Regions from separate parts of the Pseudomonas sp. WT-JTC genome, predicted to be linked through region 2. Evidence: predicted binding sites of a transcription regulator. Region 2 holds the regulator's gene; each other region holds the start of a gene.

Region 1 (7,724 bases), 750 kb from region 2:
CCATAAGGTGTTTGAAGTTCAACATGCTCAACTGGAAAGCCACCTAGAAAGGGAACAGCGGGCTGAGGAAGAAACGGTCGAACCAGCCTGGCTGACTCGCATCGGCAAACGAACCGGTGCCCGAGTAGGTGATGCGCGCATCGGCGACACGGGTCGACGACACGGTGTTGTCGGTAGCGATGTCATCGGCGCGAACGAGACCTGCAATCCGTACCAGTTCGTCGCCGGTATTGAGGGTCATCCACTTCTCACCGCGCACCGCGATGATGCCGTTGGGCAACACATCGGCTACGGTTACGGTGATCGAGCCGGTCAGGGTGTTGCCCTGGGCCGCCTTGCTGTCACCCTTGGTGGCGCGGTCGCCTTCGTAGCTGGCGCTCAGGCTCAGATCGCCATCGCCGAACGGGTTGTTGGTGTTGGGCGTAGAACCGAACAGCGAGGTCAGGCCGATGCCGGTCTTGCTGTTCTTGGCCACCTGCGAGTTGGCGTTTTTACTGGCCTGGGTCCTTTCGTTCAGGGTGATGGTGATGATGTCACCGATCCGGAACGCCTTGCGGTCGCTGTAGAGGTTCTGTTCGAAACCGGCCTGATAGATCGAGCCGTTGTTCGCCGCCGCCGGCAACGGCGTGCGCGGCAACACCGGAGCGTAGTAAGGGTCATTGGGCTTGGGCGTCGCAGGAACGCAACCTGCGAGCGCGGCGATCCCACTCAGTGCCAGAACAGATACATAGCGATTCATGACCCTACCTCACGGTGTAGCAGGCAGCCTCAGGGCCGCCACATAGACTTGATTACAGATTCTGCGTTACGAACGAGAGCATCTGGTCGGCGGTGGAGATCACCTTGGAGTTCATCTCGTAGGCGCGCTGGGTGGTGATCATGTTGACCATCTCCTCAACGGTGCTGACGTTGGACGTTTCCAGGGTGTTCTGCAGTGTGGTGCCGAAACCGTTCAGGCCCGGTGTGCCGACTTGCGGCGCGCCACTGGCAGCGGTTTCCAGGAACAGGTTGTTGCCCACTGCCTGCAGGCCGGCCGGGTTGATGAAGTCGGCGGTTTGCAGGTTGCCGATCACCTGGGCAGCCGGGTTGCCGGCAATGGTGATGGACACGGTGCCGTCGCGGCCGACCGTGAAGGTCTGCGCGTCGTTCGGAATGACAATGGCCGGCTCCAGGGCAAAGCCACTGGCGTTCACGATCTGGCCGTTGGAGTCCAGGTGGAACGTACCGTCACGGGTGTAGGACGTAGTGCCGTCCGGTTGCAGGATCTGGAAGAAACCGCGACCGTCGATGGCCATGTCCAGTGGCTGCTCGGTGGTTTGCAGGCTGCCGGCGGTGAAATTTTTCTGGGTGCCGACGATGCGCACACCGGTACCCAGTTGCAGGCCCGACGGCAGTTCGCTGTCCTGGGTCGACTGGGCGCCTGGTTGACGCTTGATCTGGTAGAGCAAGTCCTGGAACTCGGCGCGGTCACGTTTGAAACCCGTGGTCGACACGTTCGCCAGGTTGTTGGAAATGGTGGTCAGGTTGGTGTCCTGGGCGGACAGACCTGTTTTGGCAACCCATAGAGCCGGAAGCATTCGATTCTCCTCGTGCGCCTGTTTTACGGCGCGACGTTCTGATAATTAGCTGATCTGCAAGACCCGAGCCATGGCCTGGTCATCGTCTTTGGCGGTGTTCATCATCTTGATGTGCAGCTCGAACTGCTTGGACAAGGCCAGTACCGAGGTCATCTCTTCCACGGCATTGACGTTGCTCGACTCGAGGAACCCGGACACCAGCTTGACGCCGGCATCAGCCTGCGCCGGCTTGCCGTCCTTGGTGTGGATCGAACCATCCAGGCCCTTGGTCATGTTCTTGAGGTCCGGGTTGACCAGCTTGATGCGGTCGACCTCAGCCATCACCCGGGGACCTTCGCCCATTGCGCGGATGCTGATGGTGCCGTCTTCACCGACTTCGATCTGCTGCTCCGGCGGCACGGCAATCGGCCCGCCATTGCCCATGACCGGCATGCCGTTGCCGGCGCGCAACACGCCCAGGGCGTCAACGTTCAGGCTGCCGGTGCGCACGTAGCTTTCAGCGCCATCGGGGTTCTGCACGGCAATCCAGCCATTGCCTTGCACGGCAACGTCGAGGTCGCGGCCGGTTTCCACCAGCGAGCCCGGGGAGAAATCGGTGGCTGGGCGTTCGGACATGGCAAACGCACGCGCCGGAAAGCTGTCACCGAACACCGGCATCGAACGGGCCTGCTCCAGGTCTTTCTGGAAGCCGTTGGTGGAGATGTTCGCGAGGTTGTTGGCATGAGCCTTTTGCGCCAGTGCATTCTGGCTGGCGCCGGTCATTGCCACATAAAGGTACTTGTCCACACTCTTTCCTCTGCCTGCCGGACGTTTGCCGTCCACTGCTGTACTGCTGAGCCATAAGCAATTTGCAGACCAACTTGTTTTTGGCGGCGCGAGGCCCGGCAAACAAAGGACTTGAAGGGATCAGAGGGGATTGGTGATTTGTATCGGAGACGAAAAACCGGCGGTGTCATGCCGGTGGGTGGCAAGAGCCGGCCTCTTGAGTGACTGAACTGTCGCCTTCGTCGGATCGCCGCCCGGAGCAAGCCCGCTCCCACAGGGAGAACGCCGTCCAAATGTGGGAGCGGGCTTGCTCCGGGCGGCGATCCGACGAAGAGGCCGGCAATTACGCCGCAGATTTCAGTCAAGACTCGGTCTTGCCCACCTCATACTCGCGCAACTTGTTGGCAATGGTGGTATGTGAAACCCCCAGGCGCTTGCCCAGTTGCCGACTGCTAGGATGCTCGGAATACAACCGCTCCAGCACGGCTTTCTCGAAACGCCCGACGATCTCGTCCAGCCCGCCTTCCAGCGAAAAATCGCCAAGCGGCTGACGCACGCCATAATCCGGCAGACGAATATGCTCGGCCTTGACCGTGCCGCCGTCGCACAGGGAAACCGCCTGGAACAGCACATTCTCCAGTTGCCGCACGTTACCCGGCCAATGGTAGTGACTGAGCCGCTCCATGGCCGCCGGGGCGAGTTTGGGTAGCGAACAGCCGATCTGCCGACTGGCCTGATCGAGGAAGTGCTCCACCAGCGGCGTCAAGCCGTCGAGGCATTCGCGCAACGGCGGGATGTGCAGCGATAACACATTCAAGCGGTGATAGAGGTCCTGGCGGAACTCGCCGCGAGCACACAATTCGGACAAGTCGACCTGGGTCGCGCAGATCACTCGCACGTCGAGGTAGACCTCTTCATCGCTGCCCACACGACGGAAGCAACCGTCCTGCAAGAAGCGCAGCAATTTCACCTGCAAGCGCGGGCTCATTTCCCCAACGCCATCGAGAAACAGCGTACCGCCCGCCGTCAGCTCCAGCAGCCCGAGCTTGCCTTCGGCCCGCGCCCCTTCAAAGGCACCAGGGCCATAACCGAACAGTTCAGTCTCGGCCATGGACTCCGGCAGACCGGCACAATTGAGCGCCATCAACGGCGACTGCCCGCGAGGACTGGCCAGATGGCAGGCTCGCGCCAGCAATTCTTTACCGGTACCGGTTTCCCCTTCGATCAAAAGCGGCGCATCCAGCGGCGCCATGCGCCGCGCTTCGCGCACTACCGCGGCCATCACTTTCGAGCTCTGAAAGATGCTGTCGAAGCCGCGCAGCTCCTGCTTGCGCACGTTATAGATGCGCTCGCCCACCCGGTCGGCGCGGTGCAGCGTCAGCACCGCACCAGCCATGGCCTCACTGTCGTCGTGCTCCGATTGCAATGGCGCGATGTCGGCCAGAAACACATCACCCTTGACCTTGACCCGCAGCCCGTTGATCCGCGACTTGTTGGCGCGCACCAGTTCCGGCAAATCGAAATCCTCGGCGTACCGCGACAGGGGAATACCCGGCACCTCGTCGACCCGCACTCCGAGCAACTGCGCCGCTGCCCGGTTGGCCGCGACGATGGAACCGCCCATGTCGATCGACAGCACCGGAAACTCCAGCGCACCGAGCAGTGCATTGAGCTCCATGTGCCGACGCTCGCTGGGCATCAGGCCTACACGCTTGACGCCAAAGACCCCGGCAATCGCTTCGAATTTCGGACGCAAGGCCTGGAACTGAATGTTGATCAGGTTCGGGCAATGCAGGTAGATGGCATTGCCATGCTCACCGCCCACCTCACCGCGGGCCACGTTGATCCCGTACTCCACCAACAGATTGAGAATGTCGCGCAGGATGCCTATGCGGTTCTGGCAGTGGACTTTGATACGCATATAAAAGGCCCGAAAATGCAGTGAGTGAGGTTGAGGTCCTGTGGGAGCGGGCTTGCTCGCGAAGGCGGTCTGTCTGATACATCAATGTTGACTATGCCGACGCTTTCGCGAGCAAGCCCGCTCCCACAGGGGTATTGCAGTGCGCGTTCGATCGCATTTTTCTTTCGAGGCACCCAGATAGTCGTCAAGATTATGTGACAGGCAAAGCGTTTTTCAAACCGGGAAATCTCAATGGCTGCGCGATCGCGACAAATTCGTAACGAAAATTTTACGTTTATCGAGGAGTTTTCCTGTGCACGACGCCCGACACCTGCTGCAACAGTGCAATTCATGGGGTATTCCTAGGTCTATAGCAGCACATAACAAGAACGAATCCCCCTAGCAGGAGAGCAGCATGAAGCAGACGCAATACGTGGCTCGCGAGCCCGATGCGCAAGGTTTTATCGACTACCCCGCCGAAGAACACGCGGTGTGGAACACGCTGATCACTCGTCAACTGAAAGTGATCGAAGGGCGTGCGTGCCAGGAATACCTGGACGGTATCGAAAAACTCGGTCTGCCCCACGACCGCATTCCTCAACTCGGCGAAATCAACAAGGTCCTCGGTGAAACTACCGGTTGGCAGGTTGCCCGGGTTCCGGCACTGATTCCCTTCCAGACCTTTTTCGAATTGCTGGCCAGCAAGCAGTTTCCAGTGGCGACCTTTATTCGCACTCGCGAAGAACTGGACTACCTGCAAGAGCCGGACATTTTCCACGAGATCTTTGGCCACTGCCCGTTGCTGACCAACCCCTGGTTCGCTGAATTCACCCACACCTACGGCAAGCTCGGCCTCAAGGCGACCAAGGAAGAGCGCGTGTACCTGGCGCGCCTGTACTGGATGACCATCGAATTCGGTCTGCTCGACACCCCGCAAGGCCAGCGCATCTACGGCGGCGGCATTCTGTCTTCGCCGAAGGAAACCGTTTACTGCCTGTCGAACGAGCCTGAACATCAAGCCTTCGACCCGCTGGAATGCATGCGCACGCCGTACCGCATCGACATCCTGCAACCCCTGTATTTCGTTCTGCCGAACCTCAAGCGCCTGTTCGACCTGGCCCACGAAGACATCATGGGCATGGTCAAGCAAGCGATGCAGATGGGTCTGCACACCCCGAAATTTCCGCCAAAGGCTGCGTGAACCGCGACTTTTGCTGACAAGTGAGTCTGTCAGTCACCGTCGCTTTGGTTTAGCGTGACGGAACTGTCGACCGATATAAAAACACTCGATTTCAGGAACCACACCATGTCCACTTTGAACCAAGCCCATTGCGAAGCCTGCCGCGCCGACGCCCCACAAGTCAGCGATGAAGAACTGCCGATCCTGATCAAGCAGATCCCGGACTGGAACATCGAAGTACGCGACAGCATCATGCAGCTGGAAAAGGTCTTCCTGTTCAAGAACTTCAAACATGCCCTGGCCTTCACCAACGCCGTCGGTGAAATCTCCGAAGCCGAAGGCCATCACCCGGGCCTGCTGACCGAGTGGGGCAAAGTGACCGTGACCTGGTGGAGCCACTCGATCAAGGGCCTGCACCGCAACGACTTCATCATGGCCGCGCGCACTGACGAAGTAGCGAAGGACGCTGAGGGGCGCAAATAATGCATTTCGACGCCATCGGTCGAGTACCTGGCGACCCGATCCTCGGCCTGATGGAGGCCTACGCGCAGGACCCGAACCCGCGCAAGTTCGATTTGGGCGTGGGCGTCTATAAAGACGCCCAGGGCCTGACGCCGATTCTTGAATCGGTGAAGCTTGCCGAGCAACGCCTGGTGGAGCGTCAATCCACCAAGACCTACATCGGTGGCCACGGCGAGCCTGCGTTCGGCAAGGCCATCAATGAACTGGTGCTGGGCGCCGATTCGAAACTGATCAGCGCACAACGCGCCGGCGCCACCCAGACGCCCGGCGGCACTGGTGCGCTACGCCTGAGCGCGGACTTCATCGCCCAATGCCTGCCAGGCCGCGGTGTGTGGTTGAGCAACCCGACCTGGCCGATCCACGAAAGCATTTTCGCGGCCGCCAAGGTCAAGGTCAGCCACTACCCCTACGTCGGCAGTGACAACCGTCTCGACGTCGAAGGCATGCTGGCAGCGCTCAATGAAGCACCCAAGGGTGACGTGGTCTTGCTGCACGCCTGTTGCCACAATCCGACCGGTTTCGACCTGTCCCACGACGACTGGCATCGGGTGCTGGAGGTAGTACGCAAGCGCGAATTGCTGCCACTGATCGACTTCGCGTACCAAGGATTCGGCGATGGCCTGGAACAGGATGCCTGGTCGACCCGGCTGTTCGCCGCCGAGTTGCCGGAACTGCTGATCACCAGTTCCTGCTCGAAGAACTTCGGCCTGTACCGCGACCGCACCGGCGCGCTGATTGTCTGCGCGAAAACCGCCGACAAGCTCACCGACATCCGCAGCCAGCTGGCCAATATCGCCCGCAACCTATGGTCGACGCCGCCGGATCACGGTGCGGCCGTGGTCGCGACCATCCTCGGCGACCCGGAGCTGAAAAACCTCTGGGCTGACGAAGTGGAAGGCATGCGCCTGCGCATCGCCCAACTGCGCAGCGGTCTGGTGGAGGCGCTGGAGCCTCACGGTTTGCGCGAGCGCTTTGCGCACATTGGCGTGCAACGCGGGATGTTCTCCTACACCGGCCTGTCGCCGGATCAGGTCAGGCAACTGCGCGAGCACCACAGCGTGTACATGGTCAACTCCGGCCGGGCCAACGTCGCAGGCATTGATGCCACGCGCCTGGATTTGCTGGCCGAAGCAATTGCCAAGGTCTGCAAATAATCCTGCCCCCTTCCTGTAGGAGCGAGCTAGCTCGCGATGGACGCCAGAACACCGCGGGGTGTCAAGCACCCCTGCGTTATCGTTGACGTTTTTCGCGAGCAAGCTCGCTCCTACAGTTGTTTCAACCTGTCTATACAATCCCATCCGTCGAAACAAATGGATATAAAAGTCTGTTTGTCATTTTTAGTGCTGTATCCTGCCAAGGCTTTTTTTAAAGCGCGGATCTACCAGATCTATCAACAGACTTAGCGAGGAGCGCAACCATGCACGAGATTCCCAATCTCCCCTTCCCAAGCCTGCACGTACCTGAGCAGACGCCCACGCAGCAAGCCGGAGCCCGACAGCCCGAGCCGAAAGAAGCCACTGACCGCCGCCAGGCTGACAGCGAAGACTGAAACACCCGCGGTACAGACCGTGTGGAAAGCGCTAACATGCGCTTTCCACACTGCCTGAAACGAGCCTGACCATGACCGATGATTTCAGCGAAGCGCAAGCCAGCGTCCTGATCGGCACTGCCGAGAAAATGATCGAGATCTGGAATCGCCTCTCCCCCGAAAAACAAGCCGCTTTGCTCGCCCGCTTCGGCAGCGAAGAAAATGCGCTGGCCGCCCTGGTCACCACGCAAC
Region 2 (7,724 bases):
GATCGATGGCACCGCGCAAGCCCACGGCCTGCAGTTTGAGCAGGACGATGTCGCGGATCATTTCATCCGGCAGTTGCGTATGAACCCGCAACGGAAAAGCGACGTTCTCGAACACATCGAGGTCGGTAAACAGTGCGCCGCTCTGAAAAAGCACGCCCATATGCTTGCGCGCATCGAACAGGTCGCTGCGCGACAGCTTGGGCAGATTCTGACCGTTGACCCAGACTTCGCCCTTGGTGGGCCGCAGTTGGGCGCCCATCAGGCGCAAAAGCGTGGTCTTGCCACACCCGGAAGGCCCCATGATTCCGGTGACCTTGCCGCGTGGGATACGGATATCGACATTATTGAAAATGCTGCGCGCACCGCGCTTGAAGGACAGTCCCTTCAGCTCGACCGCGTAGGCGTTATCGGCACTCATCTAAACTCCTTGCGATGCAGCCTCTCACTCGGACGCCTGGCTTTCCGAGGAAAGCACATACCTCCCGGGCAGGCCGAACTGGCGGCGAACTATATCACCGCAAAGGGTACGCGCCCAAGGCCAAAGCCGAGCCAAGTTCAACCGCATGGCCGCTTGAAAGCCCCGTTTAGAAGGTTTTCGGTAACCGGGAATAACAATGCGCGACGAACATGCGTGAGGGATTCGATCATAACCGCTATAATCGCCGCCTTTTCATCAGGCTATACGATTTCTGACATGAGCCAATCCAGCGACCTGATTCAATCAGCACAACGCACCATCCGCCTCGAGGTAGAAGCCGTGCAAGGCCTGCTACCCCATATCGACGCAGATTTCGTACGCGCTTGCGAGATGATTCTGGCCAGCAAAGGCCGCGTGGTCGTGGTCGGCATGGGCAAGTCGGGGCACATCGGCAACAAGATCGCCGCGACCCTGGCCAGCACCGGCACCACGGCATTTTTCGTGCACCCGGCTGAAGCCAGCCACGGCGACATGGGCATGATTACCCGCGACGACATCATCCTGGCGCTCTCGAACTCCGGCTCCACCAATGAAATCGTTACCCTGCTGCCACTGATCAAGCGCCTGGGCATTCAATTGATCAGCATGACCGGCAACCCTGACTCGCCGCTGGCCAAGGCCGCCGAGGTCAACCTGAATGTTCACGTCGAACACGAAGCCTGCCCGTTGAACCTGGCTCCCACTTCGTCGACCACCGCCGCCCTGGTCATGGGCGACGCCCTGGCAGTCGCGCTGCTGGAAGCCCGCGGCTTTACCGCCGAAGACTTCGCCTTTTCCCATCCCGGCGGCGCCCTGGGCCGACGCCTGTTGCTGAAAGTGGAAAATGTCATGCACGCCGGCCAGGACCTGCCGCAGGTCCAGCGCGGCACCCTGCTCAAGGATGCCCTGATGGAAATGACCCGCAAGGGCCTGGGGATGACCGTCATTCTGGAGTCCGACGGCAAACTGGCCGGGATCTTCACCGACGGTGACTTGCGCCGCACACTGGACCGCAGCATCGATATCCACAGCGCCATCATCGACCAGGTCATGACGGCCCATGGCAAGACCGCGCGCGCCGAGATGCTCGCCGCCGAAGCACTGAAAATCATGGAAGACCATAAAATCAACGCATTGGTCGTGGTCGACCGCGAAGACCGCCCGGTCGGCGCCCTGAACATGCACGACTTGCTGCGTGCGGGAGTAATGTAATGAGTGCGGACCTGCTGCAACGTGGCAAACAGATCAAACTGGCGGTGTTCGATGTCGATGGCGTGCTGACCGATGGACGCCTGTACTTCCTCGAAGACGGCAGCGAATTCAAGACGTTCAATACACTCGATGGCCAGGGTATCAAGATGCTGATGGCGGCCGGCGTGCAAACCGCCATCATCAGTGGCCGCAAAACCCCGGTGGTCGAGCGACGCGCGAAGAACCTCGGTATCCCGCATCTTTATCAGGGGCGCGAAGACAAACTGGTGGTACTCGACGAACTACTGGCCCAACTGAACCTGGGCTATGAACAGGTGGCCTACCTCGGCGACGACCTGCCGGACCTGCCGGTGATTCGCCGCGTCGGCCTGGGCATGGCGGTGGCCAATGCCGCCAGCTTCGTGCGTGAACACGCTCACGGCATCACCCTCGCCCGTGGCGGCGAAGGTGCCGCTCGCGAATTCTGCGAATTGATCCTGCGCGCCCAGGACCGCCTCGATGCGGCCAATGCCGCGTACCTGTGAGCCCACCATGCTGAGCAAAAAGTTTCGCAACACCCTGTTGTTCAGTTGCATCGCGGCGATATTCGCCGCGGTTGGCTACTGGAACATCAGCCCGGAGCGCTTCCTCGACAAGCCGGTAACGCCGGTCGATGAAAGCGCGATCGACTATTACGCCATCAACGCCCACAGCGTGCAGTACCTGCCCGACGGCAGGCTGCAATATGATCTGGTGTCCGACAAGGTCGAGCACCTGAAGGCGACCGAGGTGACGTTGCTGACCAACCCCGACCTGAATGTGTTCCGCGGCACTGAATTCCCGTGGCACGTCCAGAGCCTGCAGGGCGAGGTCAACCCTGACGGCACACAGGTCGAACTGATCGATGACGTGCGCATCACGCGCTTCGACGAGAAAAACCGTAAAACCCTGATCACCAGCACCCGCATGACGGTGTTCCCGCAGCAGCAATATGCGCAGACCGAGCAAGACGTTAGAATCGACGGCGCTGGCGGTGTATCGACTGGCAAGGGAATGAAAGCGTATTTGAAAGAAAGCAGGATACACCTGCTATCGAACGTAAGAGGACAGTATGAGGCTCGTTAAAACCCTCCCGATTTTGCTCAGTCTGGGCGCAGCACTGGGAAGCGTGAGCGCCTGGGCTCTGCCGGAAGATCAACAGCAGCCTATCCGCATTCAGGCCGACGATGCCCAACTGGACGACAAGCAAGGTATTGCTACCTACAAGGGTGACGTGATCATCACCCAGGGCTCGATGAAGGTGACCGGCAACACCGTGACCATCACCCGCACCCCGACTGGCGACATCGACGTGGTGACCTCGGTGGGCAACCTGGCGTACTTCGAGCAATTGCAAACAGCTGGCGACACCAAGCCCGTTCAGGGCTGGGGCGTGACGATCCAGTATCACGCCGCACAAAACCGCGTCGTACTGATCGACAAGGCCAAAGTTGTCGACAAGGACAACAACACCACCCAAGGCGAAAAAATCGTCTACGACACGGTCAAGAAGCTCGCCAGCGCCGGTCGCGCCACGGGCAGCAAGGTCACCGAGGCACGTCCGCGTATCGACATGGTGATCCAGCCGAAGAAGAAAACCGACGAGAAAACCCAGTAATGGCAACTCTGAAAGCTCAGCATCTGGCCAAGAGCTACAAGAGCCGCCAGGTCGTGCGTGATGTCAGCCTGTCCATCGACAGCGGCCAGATCGTCGGCCTGCTTGGTCCGAACGGCGCCGGCAAGACCACCTGCTTCTACATGATCGTCGGCCTGGTGCAAGCCGACCAGGGCCGCGTCCTGATCGACGACCACGATGTCAGCCACCAGCCCATGCACGGCCGCGCAAAGGCCGGTATTGGCTACTTGCCACAAGAAGCATCGATCTTTCGCAAACTGTCGGTGGCCGACAACATCATGGCCATCCTCGAGACCCGCAAGGAACTCGACAAGGCCGGCCGTCGCAAGGAGCTGGAAAGCCTGCTACAGGAATTCCACATCAGCCACATCCGCGACAACCTCGGCATGAGCCTGTCCGGTGGTGAGCGCCGTCGCGTGGAAATCGCCCGCGCCCTGGCCACCAACCCGAAATTCATCCTCCTCGACGAACCCTTCGCCGGCGTGGACCCGATTTCGGTCGGGGACATCAAGCAGATCATCTACCACCTCAAGGCCAAGGGCATTGGCGTACTGATCACGGACCACAACGTTCGTGAAACCCTGGATATCTGTGAAACCGCCTATATCGTCAATGACGGCCAACTGATCGCCGAAGGTGACGCAGAGACCATCCTGGCCAACAACCTGGTCAAGGAAGTGTATCTGGGCCATGAGTTCCGCCTGTAAAGGCAGAGGTATCTGGCAGGTCGTCCGAGCGCTTGTCCCGATAAAAAATCAACACTTTTTTATTGTTACAGCGCTCTAGGCAAACGCTGCAGTTTCGGGCATATAATTTGCTTATGTTTGGCGCTCCGGCGCCCTGTAGTGGATGGCGCATGTGCGCCGGCGAATAAGGTGTTAAGCCCCTGCCATGAAACCATCGCTAGTCTTGAGAATGGGCCAGCAGCTGACGATGACACCGCAGCTGCAACAGGCCATCCGCCTGCTCCAATTGTCGACCCTGGACCTGCAACAGGAAATCCAGGAGGCCTTGGAGTCCAATCCGATGCTCGAACGCCAGGAAGAAGGCGACGACTTCGACAATTCCGATCCCTTGGCCGACAACGCCGAACAAAAGCCCAACACCGATATCCAGGAACCCTCCTACCAGGAAAGCGCCCCGACGGTTGATAACCTCGAAGAAGGCGACTGGAACGAGCGCATCCCCAACGATCTCCCCGTCGACACCGCGTGGGAAGACGTTTACCAGACCAGCGCCAGCAGCCTGCCCAGCAACGATGACGACGAGTGGGACTTCACCACCCGCACCTCGGCCGGCGAAAGCCTGCAAAGCCACTTGCTGTGGCAACTGAACCTGGCTCCGATGTCCGACACCGATCGCCTGATCGCCGTGACCCTGATCGATTGCATCAACAATCAGGGCTATCTGGACGAAACCCTCGAGGAAATCCTCGAAGCCTTCGATCCGGAGCTGGACATCGAACTGGACGAAATCGAAGCCGTCCTGCACCGCATCCAGCAATTCGAGCCCGCCGGCATCGGTGCCCGCAACCTGGGCGAATGCCTGCTGCTGCAATTGCGCCAGTTGCCAGCCAAGACCCCTTGGCTGGCCGAGGCCAAGCGCCTGGTCAGCGATTACATCGACCTGCTCGGCAGCCGCGACTACAGCCAGTTGATGCGCCGCATGAAGCTCAAGGAAGATGAACTGCGCCAGGTCATCGAACTGGTCCAGAGCCTCAACCCGCGTCCGGGCTCGCAGATCGAGTCCACCGAAGCCGAGTACGTCGTTCCCGACGTGATCGTGCGCAAGGACAACGAGCGCTGGCTGGTGGAGCTGAATCAGGAGTCGGTGCCACGGCTGCGGGTCAACGCCCAGTACGCCGGTTTCGTGCGCCGCGCTGACACCAGCGCCGATAACACGTTCATGCGCAATCAGTTGCAGGAGGCCCGCTGGTTCATCAAGAGCCTGCAAAGCCGCAATGAAACCCTGATGAAAGTAGCCACCCAGATCGTCGAGCATCAGCGCGGGTTCCTCGAATATGGCGACGAAGCCATGAAGCCGCTGGTCCTGCACGACATCGCCGAAGCGGTCGGCATGCATGAGTCGACGATTTCACGGGTGACCACCCAGAAGTTCATGCATACCCCCCGGGGCATATATGAACTGAAATACTTTTTCTCAAGTCACGTAAGCACCTCCGAAGGCGGCGAATGCTCGTCCACGGCGATCCGGGCGATCATCAAAAAACTGGTTGCCGCGGAAAATCAGAAAAAGCCGTTGAGTGACAGCAAGATCGCTGGTTTACTGGAGGCACAAGGCATTCAGGTGGCCCGCCGCACCGTCGCCAAGTATCGCGAATCCCTCGGGATCGCGCCTTCGAGCGAACGCAAGCGGTTGATGTAGGGCCACGCCACAGCGTTCCAGTGGTAGATCATCTGGTCTACCGCTTTATGCACTGGCAACGAAGGAGAAGCTGTATGCAAGTCAACATCAGTGGACACCAACTGGAAGTGACCGAACCTCTCCGCTCCTACATCGGCGAAAAACTCGAACGACTGGAGCGACACTTCGACAAGATCACTAACGTGCAGGTCACGATGACCGTCGAAAAGTTGAAGCAGAAAATCGAAGCCACATTGCATATTCCCGGGAATGAAGTGGTCGCGAACGCGGAACATACCGATATGTACGCCGCGATCGATGCACTCACCGACAAGCTGGATAAACAACTCAAAAAGCATAAGGAAAAGACCCAGAGCCTCCTTCAGGGCGCAACCGGTCGCTAACACTCCCAACCCATGATCCGACTTGAAAGTATCCTGACCCCCGGCCGTTCCCTGGTGAACGTGCCGGGTGGCAGTAAAAAGAAAGCCCTCGAACAAATTGCCAATCTGATCGCCCGCGAAGTGCCGGGTCTGGAGATGCAAGATGTCTTCGAGGCGCTGATTGCCCGTGAAAAACTCGGCTCCACCGGTTTTGGCAACGGCATCGCCATTCCACATTGCCGTCTCAAGGGCTGTGTATCGCCCATCAGTGCATTGATGCACCTTGACGCCCCTATCGATTTCGACGCCATCGATGGTGCGCCGGTTGACCTGCTGTTCGTATTGCTGGTCCCGGAAGCCGCCACCGATGCGCACCTTGAACTGCTTCGGCAGATCGCCAGCATGCTCGATCGCAAGGACGTGCGCGACAAACTGCGCAGCGCTCCGAGCAATGAAGCCCTGTATCAGGTTGTCCTGGACGAGCAAAACGGTCAGTAATCATGCGCTTGATCATCGTCAGTGGCCGCTCCGGCTCAGGTAAAAGCACCGCCCTCGACGTCCTTGAGGACAACGGGTACTACTGCATCGACAATTTGCCTGCCGGCCTGCTGCCGGAACTGGCCGAACGAGCGCTGATTCATACTGAACTGGTGCAGCCGCTGGTCGCCGTTTCCATTGACGCCCGCAACCTGCCCAGCCACCTGTCACGCTTCCCCGACCTGCTCGAAGAAGTCCGCAGCCGCCACATCCAGTGCGATGTCCTGTACCTGGACGCCGACGAAGAAACACTGCTCAAGCGCTTCTCGGAAACCCGCCGACGTCACCCCCTGACCAACGCCAACCGCTCGCTGGCCGAAGCCATCAGCGTCGAGAGCGTCCTGCTCGGGCCGATTGCCGACCTCGCCGATCTCAAGATCAACACTACCAGCCTGAACCTGTATCAACTGCGCGATGCCATCAAACTGCGCCTGTTGAATCAACCGGAACCCGGCACTGCGTTCCTGGTGGAATCCTTCGGGTTCAAACGCGGCATGCCGGTGGACGCCGACCTGGTGTTCGATGTGCGTTGCCTGCCAAACCCTTACTGGAAACCGGAATTGCGCGAGCAGTCCGGGCTCGATCAACCGGTTGCCGAATATCTGGCGGCACAGCCGGATGTCGAAGAGATGTTCCAGGACATTTCCACATACCTGCTAAAGTGGCTGCCTCGTTTTGCCGCCAGCAACCGCGCCTACGTCACCATTGCCATTGGCTGCACGGGCGGACATCACCGCTCCGTCTACCTGACCGAGCGTCTGGGGCAGACGCTGCAAAAATCCCTGAAGAACGTCCAGGTTCGCCACCGCGACCTCAGCTAAAGGACTCACATCGCGATGCCTGCTCTGGAAATCGAAATCATCAACAAGCTGGGCCTGCATGCCCGCGCTTCTGCAAAATTCGTTGGTGTCGCCGGCCAATTCACGGGTTGCACGATCCGCGTGGGACGCACGCCAGAATCCACCGTCGATGGAAAAAGCATCATGGCCATGATGATGCTCGCCGCCGGCAAGGGCACCAAAATCCATCTGAGCACGGAAGGCGAGCAGGAACGGGAAGCGATGGATGCGCTGGTGGCCTTGATCAACAATTACTTCGACGAAGGCGAGTAAACGCG
Region 3 (7,724 bases), 1.1 Mb from region 2:
TTGTGCTCGACAAGCGCCTGACCGCAAAACGTGTGATTCGCGTCGAAACCAAAAGCGGCATCATTGAGCTGGACGTGCGTAACGACGGCCAGATCAGCGTCAACATGGGAGCCCCGCGCCTGGTGCCAGCGGATATTCCGTTCCAGGCGCCGGAGCAGGCCAAGAGTTATCAGGTCGACGTCGACGGCACCCCGGTCGATCTGGCTGCCGTGTCCATGGGCAATCCCCATGCGGTGGTACGGGTCAGCGACATCAACAACGCACCGGTGCATGAACTGGGCCCGAAAATCGAACATCACCCGCGCTTCCCGGCACGGGTCAATGTCGGCTTTCTCCAGGTCATCGACCGGAGCCGCGCGCAGTTGCGCGTCTGGGAACGCGGTGCCGGGGAAACCCAGGCTTGCGGAACCGGCGCCTGTGCTGCCGCAGTGGCTGCGATCAGCCAGGGGTGGATGGATTCGCCGCTATTGATCGACCTGCCTGGCGGGCGCCTGTCCATCGAATGGGCAGGCCCTGGCCAACCGGTGATGATGACCGGCCCGGCAGTGCGCGTATATGAAGGACAAGTGCGTCTTTGAGTGAGCGAAACCCATGACCGACAAGCCCCAGGTACCCGCACGACAAGCTGACGAATCACCGTCCGAAAGCCTGGAGGCGGCGGCTGTAGCCGCGTACCTGGAGGCTCATCCGGACTTCTTCGTCGAGCACGAAGAACTGCTCCCGTCCCTGCGCATCCCCCATCGGCGCGGCGATACCGTGTCGCTGGTGGAGCGTCAGATGACCATCCTGCGCGACCGCAACATCGAACTACGTCATCGCCTCTCGCACCTGATGGACGTGGCCCGCGACAACGATCGTCTCTTCGACAAGACCCGTCGACTGATCCTGGCGCTGATGGATGCCGCCAGCCTGGAAGACGTGGTGATGTGCGTCGAAGACAGCCTGCGCCAGGAATTCCAGGTGCCCTTCGTCAGTCTCATCCTGCTTGGTGACAACGCCATGCCAGTCGGCCGCTGGGCCACTCACGCCGAAGCACAAGTGGCCATCGGCGGCTTGCTCTCGGAAGAAAAAAGCGTCAGCGGCAGCCTGCGCGAACATGAGCTGGACTTCCTGTTCGGCGAAGAACAACGCAAGCAGATCGGCTCCACCGCGGTCGTTGCCATCAGCCACCAGGGCATCCACGGCATCCTGGCCATCGCCAGCCGCGATCCGCAGCACTACAAAAGTTCGGTGGGCACCCTGTTCCTGAGCTACATCGCTGAAGTCATGGGTCGCGTGCTGCCACGGGTCAACAACTCCCTGCGCTCGGTACGCTGAACATGGAACGGCAACTGGACGCTTACTGCGAACACCTGCGCAGTGAGCGGCAGGTGTCGCCGCACACGCTGTCGGCCTATCGCCGCGACCTCGATAAAGTGCTGGGCTGGTGCATCAAACAGAACATCGGCAGCTGGGCAGCGCTGGACATCCAGCGCCTGCGCAGCCTGATTGCCCGCCTGCACGCCCAGGGTCAATCATCGCGCAGCCTGGCGCGATTGCTGTCGGCCGTTCGCGGGCTTTATCACTACCTGAACCGCGAAGGCCTGTGCGACCACGATCCGGCCAATGGCCTGGCACCGCCCAAAGGCGAACGCCGCCTGCCGAAAACCCTCGACACCGACCGCGCCCTGCAACTGCTTGAAGGCGGGGTTGAAGATGACTTTCTGGCGCGTCGGGACCAAGCGATCCTGGAGTTGTTCTACTCCTCCGGGCTGCGGCTTTCGGAGCTGACGGGGCTCAATCTCGATCAACTCGACCTGGCAGACGGCATGGTCCAGGTGCTCGGCAAAGGCAGCAAGACCCGCCTGCTGCCGGTAGGCAAAAAGGCCCGCGAGGCACTGGAACAGTGGCTGCCCCTGCGAGCCATGGCCAACCCGGCGGACGATGCGGTGTTTGTCAGCCAGCAAGGCCGGCGCCTCGGTCCACGGGCGATCCAGGTGCGGGTCAAGGCGGCCGGCGAGCGCGAACTGGGGCAAAACCTGCACCCGCACATGCTGCGGCACTCCTTCGCCAGCCACTTGCTGGAGTCCTCCCAGGACCTGCGCGCGGTGCAGGAGCTGCTCGGCCACTCGGACATCAAGACCACGCAGATCTACACCCACCTGGACTTCCAGCATCTGGCAGCGGTATACGACAGCGCCCACCCACGGGCCAAACGCATGAAAGGCGACGATTCATGAGTATTCAGTTGATCACCTTCGACCTCGACGACACCCTGTGGGACACCGCCCCGGTCATCGTCAGCGCCGAAGCCGTTTTGCGTGAATGGCTGACCGAGCACGCACCCAACCTGGGGGCAGTGCCGGTGGAGCATCTTTGGGCTATTCGCGAGCGAGTATTGAGCAACGAGCCAAGCCTCAAGCACCGCATCAGCGCGCTGCGTCGGCGGGTGCTGTTCCATGCGCTGGAAGAGTCCGGTTACGGGCATGACGAGGCGTCGGACCTGGCGGACAAGAGTTTTGAGGTGTTTCTGCACGCTCGCCATCAGATCGATGTGTTTCCGGAGGTTGAACCGACCCTGGAAATCCTCGCCAACCATTACGCCCTCGGCGTAGTCACCAACGGCAATGCCGATGTGCGTCGGCTGGGGCTGGCGGACTACTTCAAGTTTGCGTTGTGCGCCGAAGACATCGGCATCGCCAAACCCGATGCGCGACTGTTTCATGAGGCCTTGCAACGCGGTGGTGCAACCGCTGAAACCGCGGTGCACATCGGCGATCATCCAGGTGATGACATTGCCGGGGCGCAGCAAGCGGGATTGCGTGCGATCTGGTTCAACCCCTCGGGCAAGACCTGGGAAGCCGAACGCCTGCCGGATGCCGAGATTCGCAGCCTGACCGAGTTGCCAGCGTTGTTGGCGCGGTGGAACACCCAACGCTGATCCTGAGATCCTGCACATACCCTGTGGGAGCGGGCTTGCTCGCGAAAGCGGTGCGCCAATCGACATCCATGCTGACTGATACGACCCCTTCGCGAGCAAGCCCGCTCCCACATGGGGTTGTGTCGAACTCAAGAGTTTTGTTTCAGGCATGAAAAAGCCCGCAGCGACGGCGGGCTTTTTCAGCAAGCGGGTAGCAGGCTCAGATAGGCCGGCTGCCATACTTGTTGTCAGGCTTCTTGGGAGGATCTGCGACCACATTGGCCTCCACTTCCTGCACCTTGCCACCACGGGCCAGGAACTCTTCCATGGCCTTGGCCAGGGCGTCGCGTTCCTTGTTCTTGGCTTCGACACTCGGCAGCTCATCGACCGATACCGCTGCCTTGGCCTTGCCTTTGGCGGTCGGAACCGGCGCATCACCACCGTCGTCTTCAGCGACGTCTTCCGCCGCTGCTTCCAGACCTTCTTCGGTTTCGTCGTCGTCGCCTACTTCGAGGTCGTCGTTTTCCAGATCATCGTCGCTCATGTTCTACCTCATGACTTGCGAAAAGCAGATTAGTTATAGCCCAGCTTTGCCCTCTGTCGAAGGCTGCCGGAAAAAAATCAATAGCCGCCGCTGACCAGCGGTTATGCCTCTTCACCGTGCACGGTGGCGAGGACTTTACGGGCACCGCCATGATCACGGTGCTCGCCCAGGTAAACGCCTTGCCAGGTCCCCAACGCCAGCCGGCCTGCCGAAATCGGCAAACTGAGCTGACAGCCAAGTACACTGGCCTTGAAGTGCGCCGGGAGGTCGTCCAGGCCTTCGTCGTTGTGCTCATAGCCGTCTGTTCCTTGTGGGATCAGACGATTGAAAAACCGTTCGAAGTCGCGACGTACCGCCGGATCGGCGTTCTCGTTGATGGTCAACGACGCCGAGGTATGCTGCAGCCACAAATGCAACAGACCGACCCGACACGCCTTGAGTTCAGGCAGGCCGGCGAGTAACTCGTCCGTTACCAGATGAAAGCCCCGGGGCCTCGCCCGCAAGGTAATCAGAGTCTGTTGCCACATACAGTTCTCCGCACGTTCGGGGCGCATTCTAGCGCGCTCTGGGAAAAAACAAAGGCCCTAATATTCCTTCATTCCTGTAAGACTTCGGCTGCACAAAAACACCCGACGCAAACATCGCAAAACCTGTAGGAAAAAACCTTTCAGCGCGCTCTTCAATGACAAATTTCAGACAAAAAAATGCCCGGCAAGCCGGGCAAGTTTTTTACACGCGTACTTACAAGTTGTAGCCGCGTTCGTTGTGAAGCGCCAGATCGATGCCGACCGCTTCTTCTTCTTCGTTGATGCGCAGGCCCATGACCGCATCCAGCACCTTGAGGATGATGAATGTGGCGATCGCGGTGTAGATCACCGTGAAGCCCACGCCTTTGCACTGAATCCACACTTGAGCGGCGATATCGGTCACGGTGCCGAAGCCACCCAGGGACGGTGCGGCGAACACACCGGTCAGGATTGCGCCGAGGATACCGCCGATACCGTGCACGCCGAAGGCGTCCAGGGAGTCGTCATAGCCGAGCTTGCGCTTCAGGGTGGTGGCGCAGAAGAAGCACACCACGCCTGCCGCCAGACCGATTACCAGCGCGCCCATCGGGCCAACGGTGCCGGCAGCCGGGGTGATTGCCACCAGACCGGCAACCACGCCCGAAGCGATACCCAGTGCGCTAGGTTTGCCGTGGGTGATCCACTCGGCAAACATCCAGCCCAGTGCCGCAGCGGCGGTAGCGATTTGCGTCACCAGCATGGCCATACCGGCGGTGCCGTTGGCCGCAGCGGCGGAGCCGGCGTTGAAACCGAACCAGCCGACCCACAGCATGGCCGCGCCCATCAAGGTGTAACCGAGGTTGTGCGGCGCCATCGGCGTAGTCGGGAAGCCTTTGCGCTTGCCCAGCACCAGGCAGGCAACCAGACCGGCCACACCGGCGTTGATGTGCACCACGGTGCCGCCGGCGAAGTCCAGAACGCCCCAGTCCCACAACAGGCCGCCGTTACCGGACCAGACCATGTGCGCAATCGGCGCGTAAACCAGGGTGAACCACACGCCCATGAACACCAGCATTGCGGAGAACTTCATCCGCTCGGCGAAGGCGCCGACGATCAACGCCGGGGTGATGATGGCGAAAGTCATCTGGAAGGTGACGAACACCGCCTCAGGAAACAGCGCCGCAGGCCCGGTCAGGCTGGCTGGCGTGATGCCGGCGAGGAATGCCTTGCCCATGCCGCCGATGAACGAGTTGAAGTTGACGACGCCCTGCTCCATGCCCGTCGTGTCGAACGCAATGCTGTAGCCATAAATGACCCACAGGACACTGATCAGACCGGTAATGGCGAAGCACTGCATCATCACGGAAAGAATGTTTTTCGACCGAACCATGCCGCCGTAGAACAGCGCAAGGCCGGGAATGGTCATGAACAGCACCAGGGCTGTAGAGGTCATCATCCAGGCGGTGTCGCCGGAGTTGAGGACCGGGGCCGCCACTTCGTCTGCCGCCAAAGCAAGGCTGGGCATTACGATGGACAACAGGGCTCCTAGCCCTGCGAATTTACGCAGAGTCATATTGTTTTCTCCTGGGGCGTTGGGTTTGTGGCGGCTTAAATTGCGTCGGTATCGGTTTCGCCGGTACGGATGCGAATCGCCTGTTCCAGATTGACCACGAAGATCTTGCCGTCACCGATCTTGCCGGTGTTGGCAGCCTTGGTGATGGCCTCGATTACCCGGTCCAGATCCTTGTCGTCGATGGCGACGTCGATCTTCACCTTGGGCAGGAAATCGACCACGTATTCCGCGCCGCGATACAGCTCGGTGTGACCCTTCTGCCGACCAAAGCCTTTGACTTCAGTGACGGTAATGCCCTGCACGCCGATCTCGGACAGCGACTCGCGTACGTCGTCCAGCTTGAACGGCTTGATGATGGCAGTGACTAGCTTCATGAAAACTCTCTCCCGAATTGGTGGACTTGCCCCAGGAAAACAAACCCGTCTCAAGTCTAAGCGCAGTGCCTGGCTTTGTAACGCATCGTCGGCCTTACCTGCCCGTCCGACGCCAGCTAACCGCTCCTCGCGAAACACTCCCCGCGTTCCGTTTGGCGCACTGCATTCGTCACAGCGACTGCATCAGTGCATGGGTCACCAGCATCTAAGCAGAAAGCTTGCCATCTCCACAAAACTGACTGTTTTCAAGCCATTACCGGCGGATGGTGGATACTTCGCGACAACACCCGGCACGTTACGCACAACAACGGTGCAACGCCGTCTGTCCCAATGCGCGAAAAGCGTGCACCCCTTGCCCGCGCAAATGACTATAGACACTGCGTGATACACTGCCCGTCATTGTTTCCAGGACATTGACCATGCTCGCGCCAAAAGACTTCCTCGACGCCCTGACCGGCACCGCCTCCCGCCTCTTCAGCGGTGACACGCCTCTGCCGAAAGCTGAAATCGAAAGCCAGTTCAAGATGTTGCTGCAAAGCGCCTTCAGCAAACTGGACCTGGTGAGTCGCGAAGAATTCGACAGTCAGATGGTCGTACTCGCACGCACCCGCGCCCGCCTCGAAAGCCTCGAAGCGAAAGTCGCCGAGCTGGAAGCGAAACTGAACCCACCAGCCGAATAACACCACGGCCCCTGTGGGAGCGGGCTTGCCCGCGAATGAAGGTCGGCACGACCTTCAGCTTCACTTGTAGGAGCTGCCGCAGGCTGCGATCTTTAGATCCCAAGCCCCGCAAAAATCCCGGCAACGTCCTACAAAAATCACACCGCCGTCCGATTGTGTCGTCGAGTATCCAATCTCTAAGCTCATCCCCAGCTGAATGTTCAGCACTGGGTTTGGCGACCTGGAAAATCCCGACACACCGCGACCACATTCGAACGAGGGAATTATCCCAATCTCGAGTTATGGCGGCTGTGCGCGGGAGACCTTCGGGTCTGCCGGTTTCGGGATGCACCGGTTCGCCAACCCGCGTATAGCTGCCACCCTTTTTGTTTGGCGACGATCAGAGGCAGTTTTCTTCATTTGATCCCGAGAACTGCGCATGGACGAAAACTATCTAATCCCCCACGTCTTCACCCGCCACAAACTCCACCTCCACGCCCTGCTCCTGCAAAACCAACCCTGGTTCTGCGCCCGGGACTTGGGCCGCCTACTACGCATCTACCTCAACGACCGCCAACTCCGAAAACTCGATCCCGACCAATACCAAATCGCCAAAACCCTCATCCACGGCAACATCGAAAACACCCTGCTGATCAGCGAATCCGGCGTCTACGCATTACTGGTCTACCACTACTGCCCCGAATACCGAGCCTTGCGTGAATGGCTCACCCACGAAGTCGTCCCCGCCCTGCGAGACGCCCACCACCCCAGCACAACCGAACGTCCACAACTGAGCCTGCTCAACTGGCCGGAAATGTCGTTGAGTTTGTTGCACTGGAATAATCAGCCGTGGATACGGTTGCAGGATGTGCCGCAGCTGTTGCCAAGCGGCGAGCAGCCACAAAATGCGGTAAATCAGCCTTGGTGGAAAAGAGCTTCAAGGATGCTCCAGACATTCTGAAGAGCAAAAAAAACCCACGTGCTTGGCGTGGGGTTCAATCAATCTGAAGAAACAATCAGGCGCAGTGCGCAAGCCGCTCAACCTGATCCCGGATCGCTGCGCCTCGTTCTATTTCAGCTTTGCGCAAATCATAAGTCGATTGCAGATTCAGCCAAAACTCCGGGGTCGTATCCAGACAGATGGATAGCCTTAGCGCCATATCAGCACT

What was found. Region 2 encodes sigma-54, which starts transcription at its own class of promoters, with help from an activator protein. Its sites were predicted from a motif close to ANTGGCATNNANNTTGCTNT; they were not measured.
Positions count from the first base shown of each region.
Region 1: a site for sigma-54 is predicted at 2,418-2,437, ahead of AC06G5_RS07450 (flagellar basal body rod protein FlgF). Genes of this name have one in related genera too.
Region 3: a site for sigma-54 is predicted at 6,103-6,122, ahead of glnK (P-II family nitrogen regulator). Genes of this name have one in related genera too.

Region 1 is NZ_CM160042.1:1,655,123-1,662,846, reverse strand. It holds gene AC06G5_RS07465 (flagellar basal body P-ring protein FlgI) at 1-25, opposite strand, end outside; gene flgH (flagellar basal body L-ring protein FlgH) at 44-739, opposite strand; gene flgG (flagellar basal-body rod protein FlgG) at 792-1,577, opposite strand; gene AC06G5_RS07450 (flagellar basal body rod protein FlgF) at 1,623-2,363, opposite strand; gene AC06G5_RS07445 (sigma-54-dependent transcriptional regulator) at 2,704-4,263, opposite strand; gene phhA (phenylalanine 4-monooxygenase) at 4,658-5,443, shown strand; gene AC06G5_RS07435 (4a-hydroxytetrahydrobiopterin dehydratase) at 5,549-5,905, shown strand; gene AC06G5_RS07430 (amino acid aminotransferase) at 5,905-7,098, shown strand; gene AC06G5_RS07425 (hypothetical protein) at 7,362-7,493, shown strand; gene AC06G5_RS07420 (hypothetical protein) at 7,565-7,724, shown strand, end outside.
Region 2 is NZ_CM160042.1:902,490-910,213, reverse strand. It holds gene AC06G5_RS03975 (ATP-binding cassette domain-containing protein) at 1-418, opposite strand, end outside; gene AC06G5_RS03970 (KpsF/GutQ family sugar-phosphate isomerase) at 695-1,669, shown strand; gene AC06G5_RS03965 (KdsC family phosphatase) at 1,669-2,193, shown strand; gene lptC (LPS export ABC transporter periplasmic protein LptC) at 2,201-2,773, shown strand; gene lptA (lipopolysaccharide transport periplasmic protein LptA) at 2,760-3,305, shown strand; gene lptB (LPS export ABC transporter ATP-binding protein) at 3,305-4,030, shown strand; gene AC06G5_RS03945 (RNA polymerase factor sigma-54) at 4,215-5,708, shown strand; gene hpf (ribosome hibernation-promoting factor, HPF/YfiA family) at 5,783-6,091, shown strand; gene ptsN (PTS IIA-like nitrogen regulatory protein PtsN) at 6,104-6,568, shown strand; gene rapZ (RNase adapter RapZ) at 6,571-7,428, shown strand; gene AC06G5_RS03925 (HPr family phosphocarrier protein) at 7,444-7,719, shown strand.
Region 3 is NZ_CM160042.1:6,444,527-6,452,250, forward strand. It holds gene dapF (diaminopimelate epimerase) at 1-578, shown strand, start outside; gene AC06G5_RS29380 (DUF484 family protein) at 592-1,317, shown strand; gene xerC (tyrosine recombinase XerC) at 1,320-2,219, shown strand; gene AC06G5_RS29390 (HAD family hydrolase) at 2,216-2,920, shown strand; gene sutA (transcriptional regulator SutA) at 3,120-3,443, opposite strand; gene AC06G5_RS29400 (secondary thiamine-phosphate synthase enzyme YjbQ) at 3,545-3,970, opposite strand; gene AC06G5_RS29405 (ammonium transporter) at 4,185-5,522, opposite strand; gene glnK (P-II family nitrogen regulator) at 5,558-5,896, opposite strand; gene AC06G5_RS29415 (accessory factor UbiK family protein) at 6,316-6,576, shown strand; gene AC06G5_RS29420 (BRO-N domain-containing protein) at 6,995-7,516, shown strand; gene AC06G5_RS29425 (HigA family addiction module antitoxin) at 7,572-7,724, opposite strand, start outside.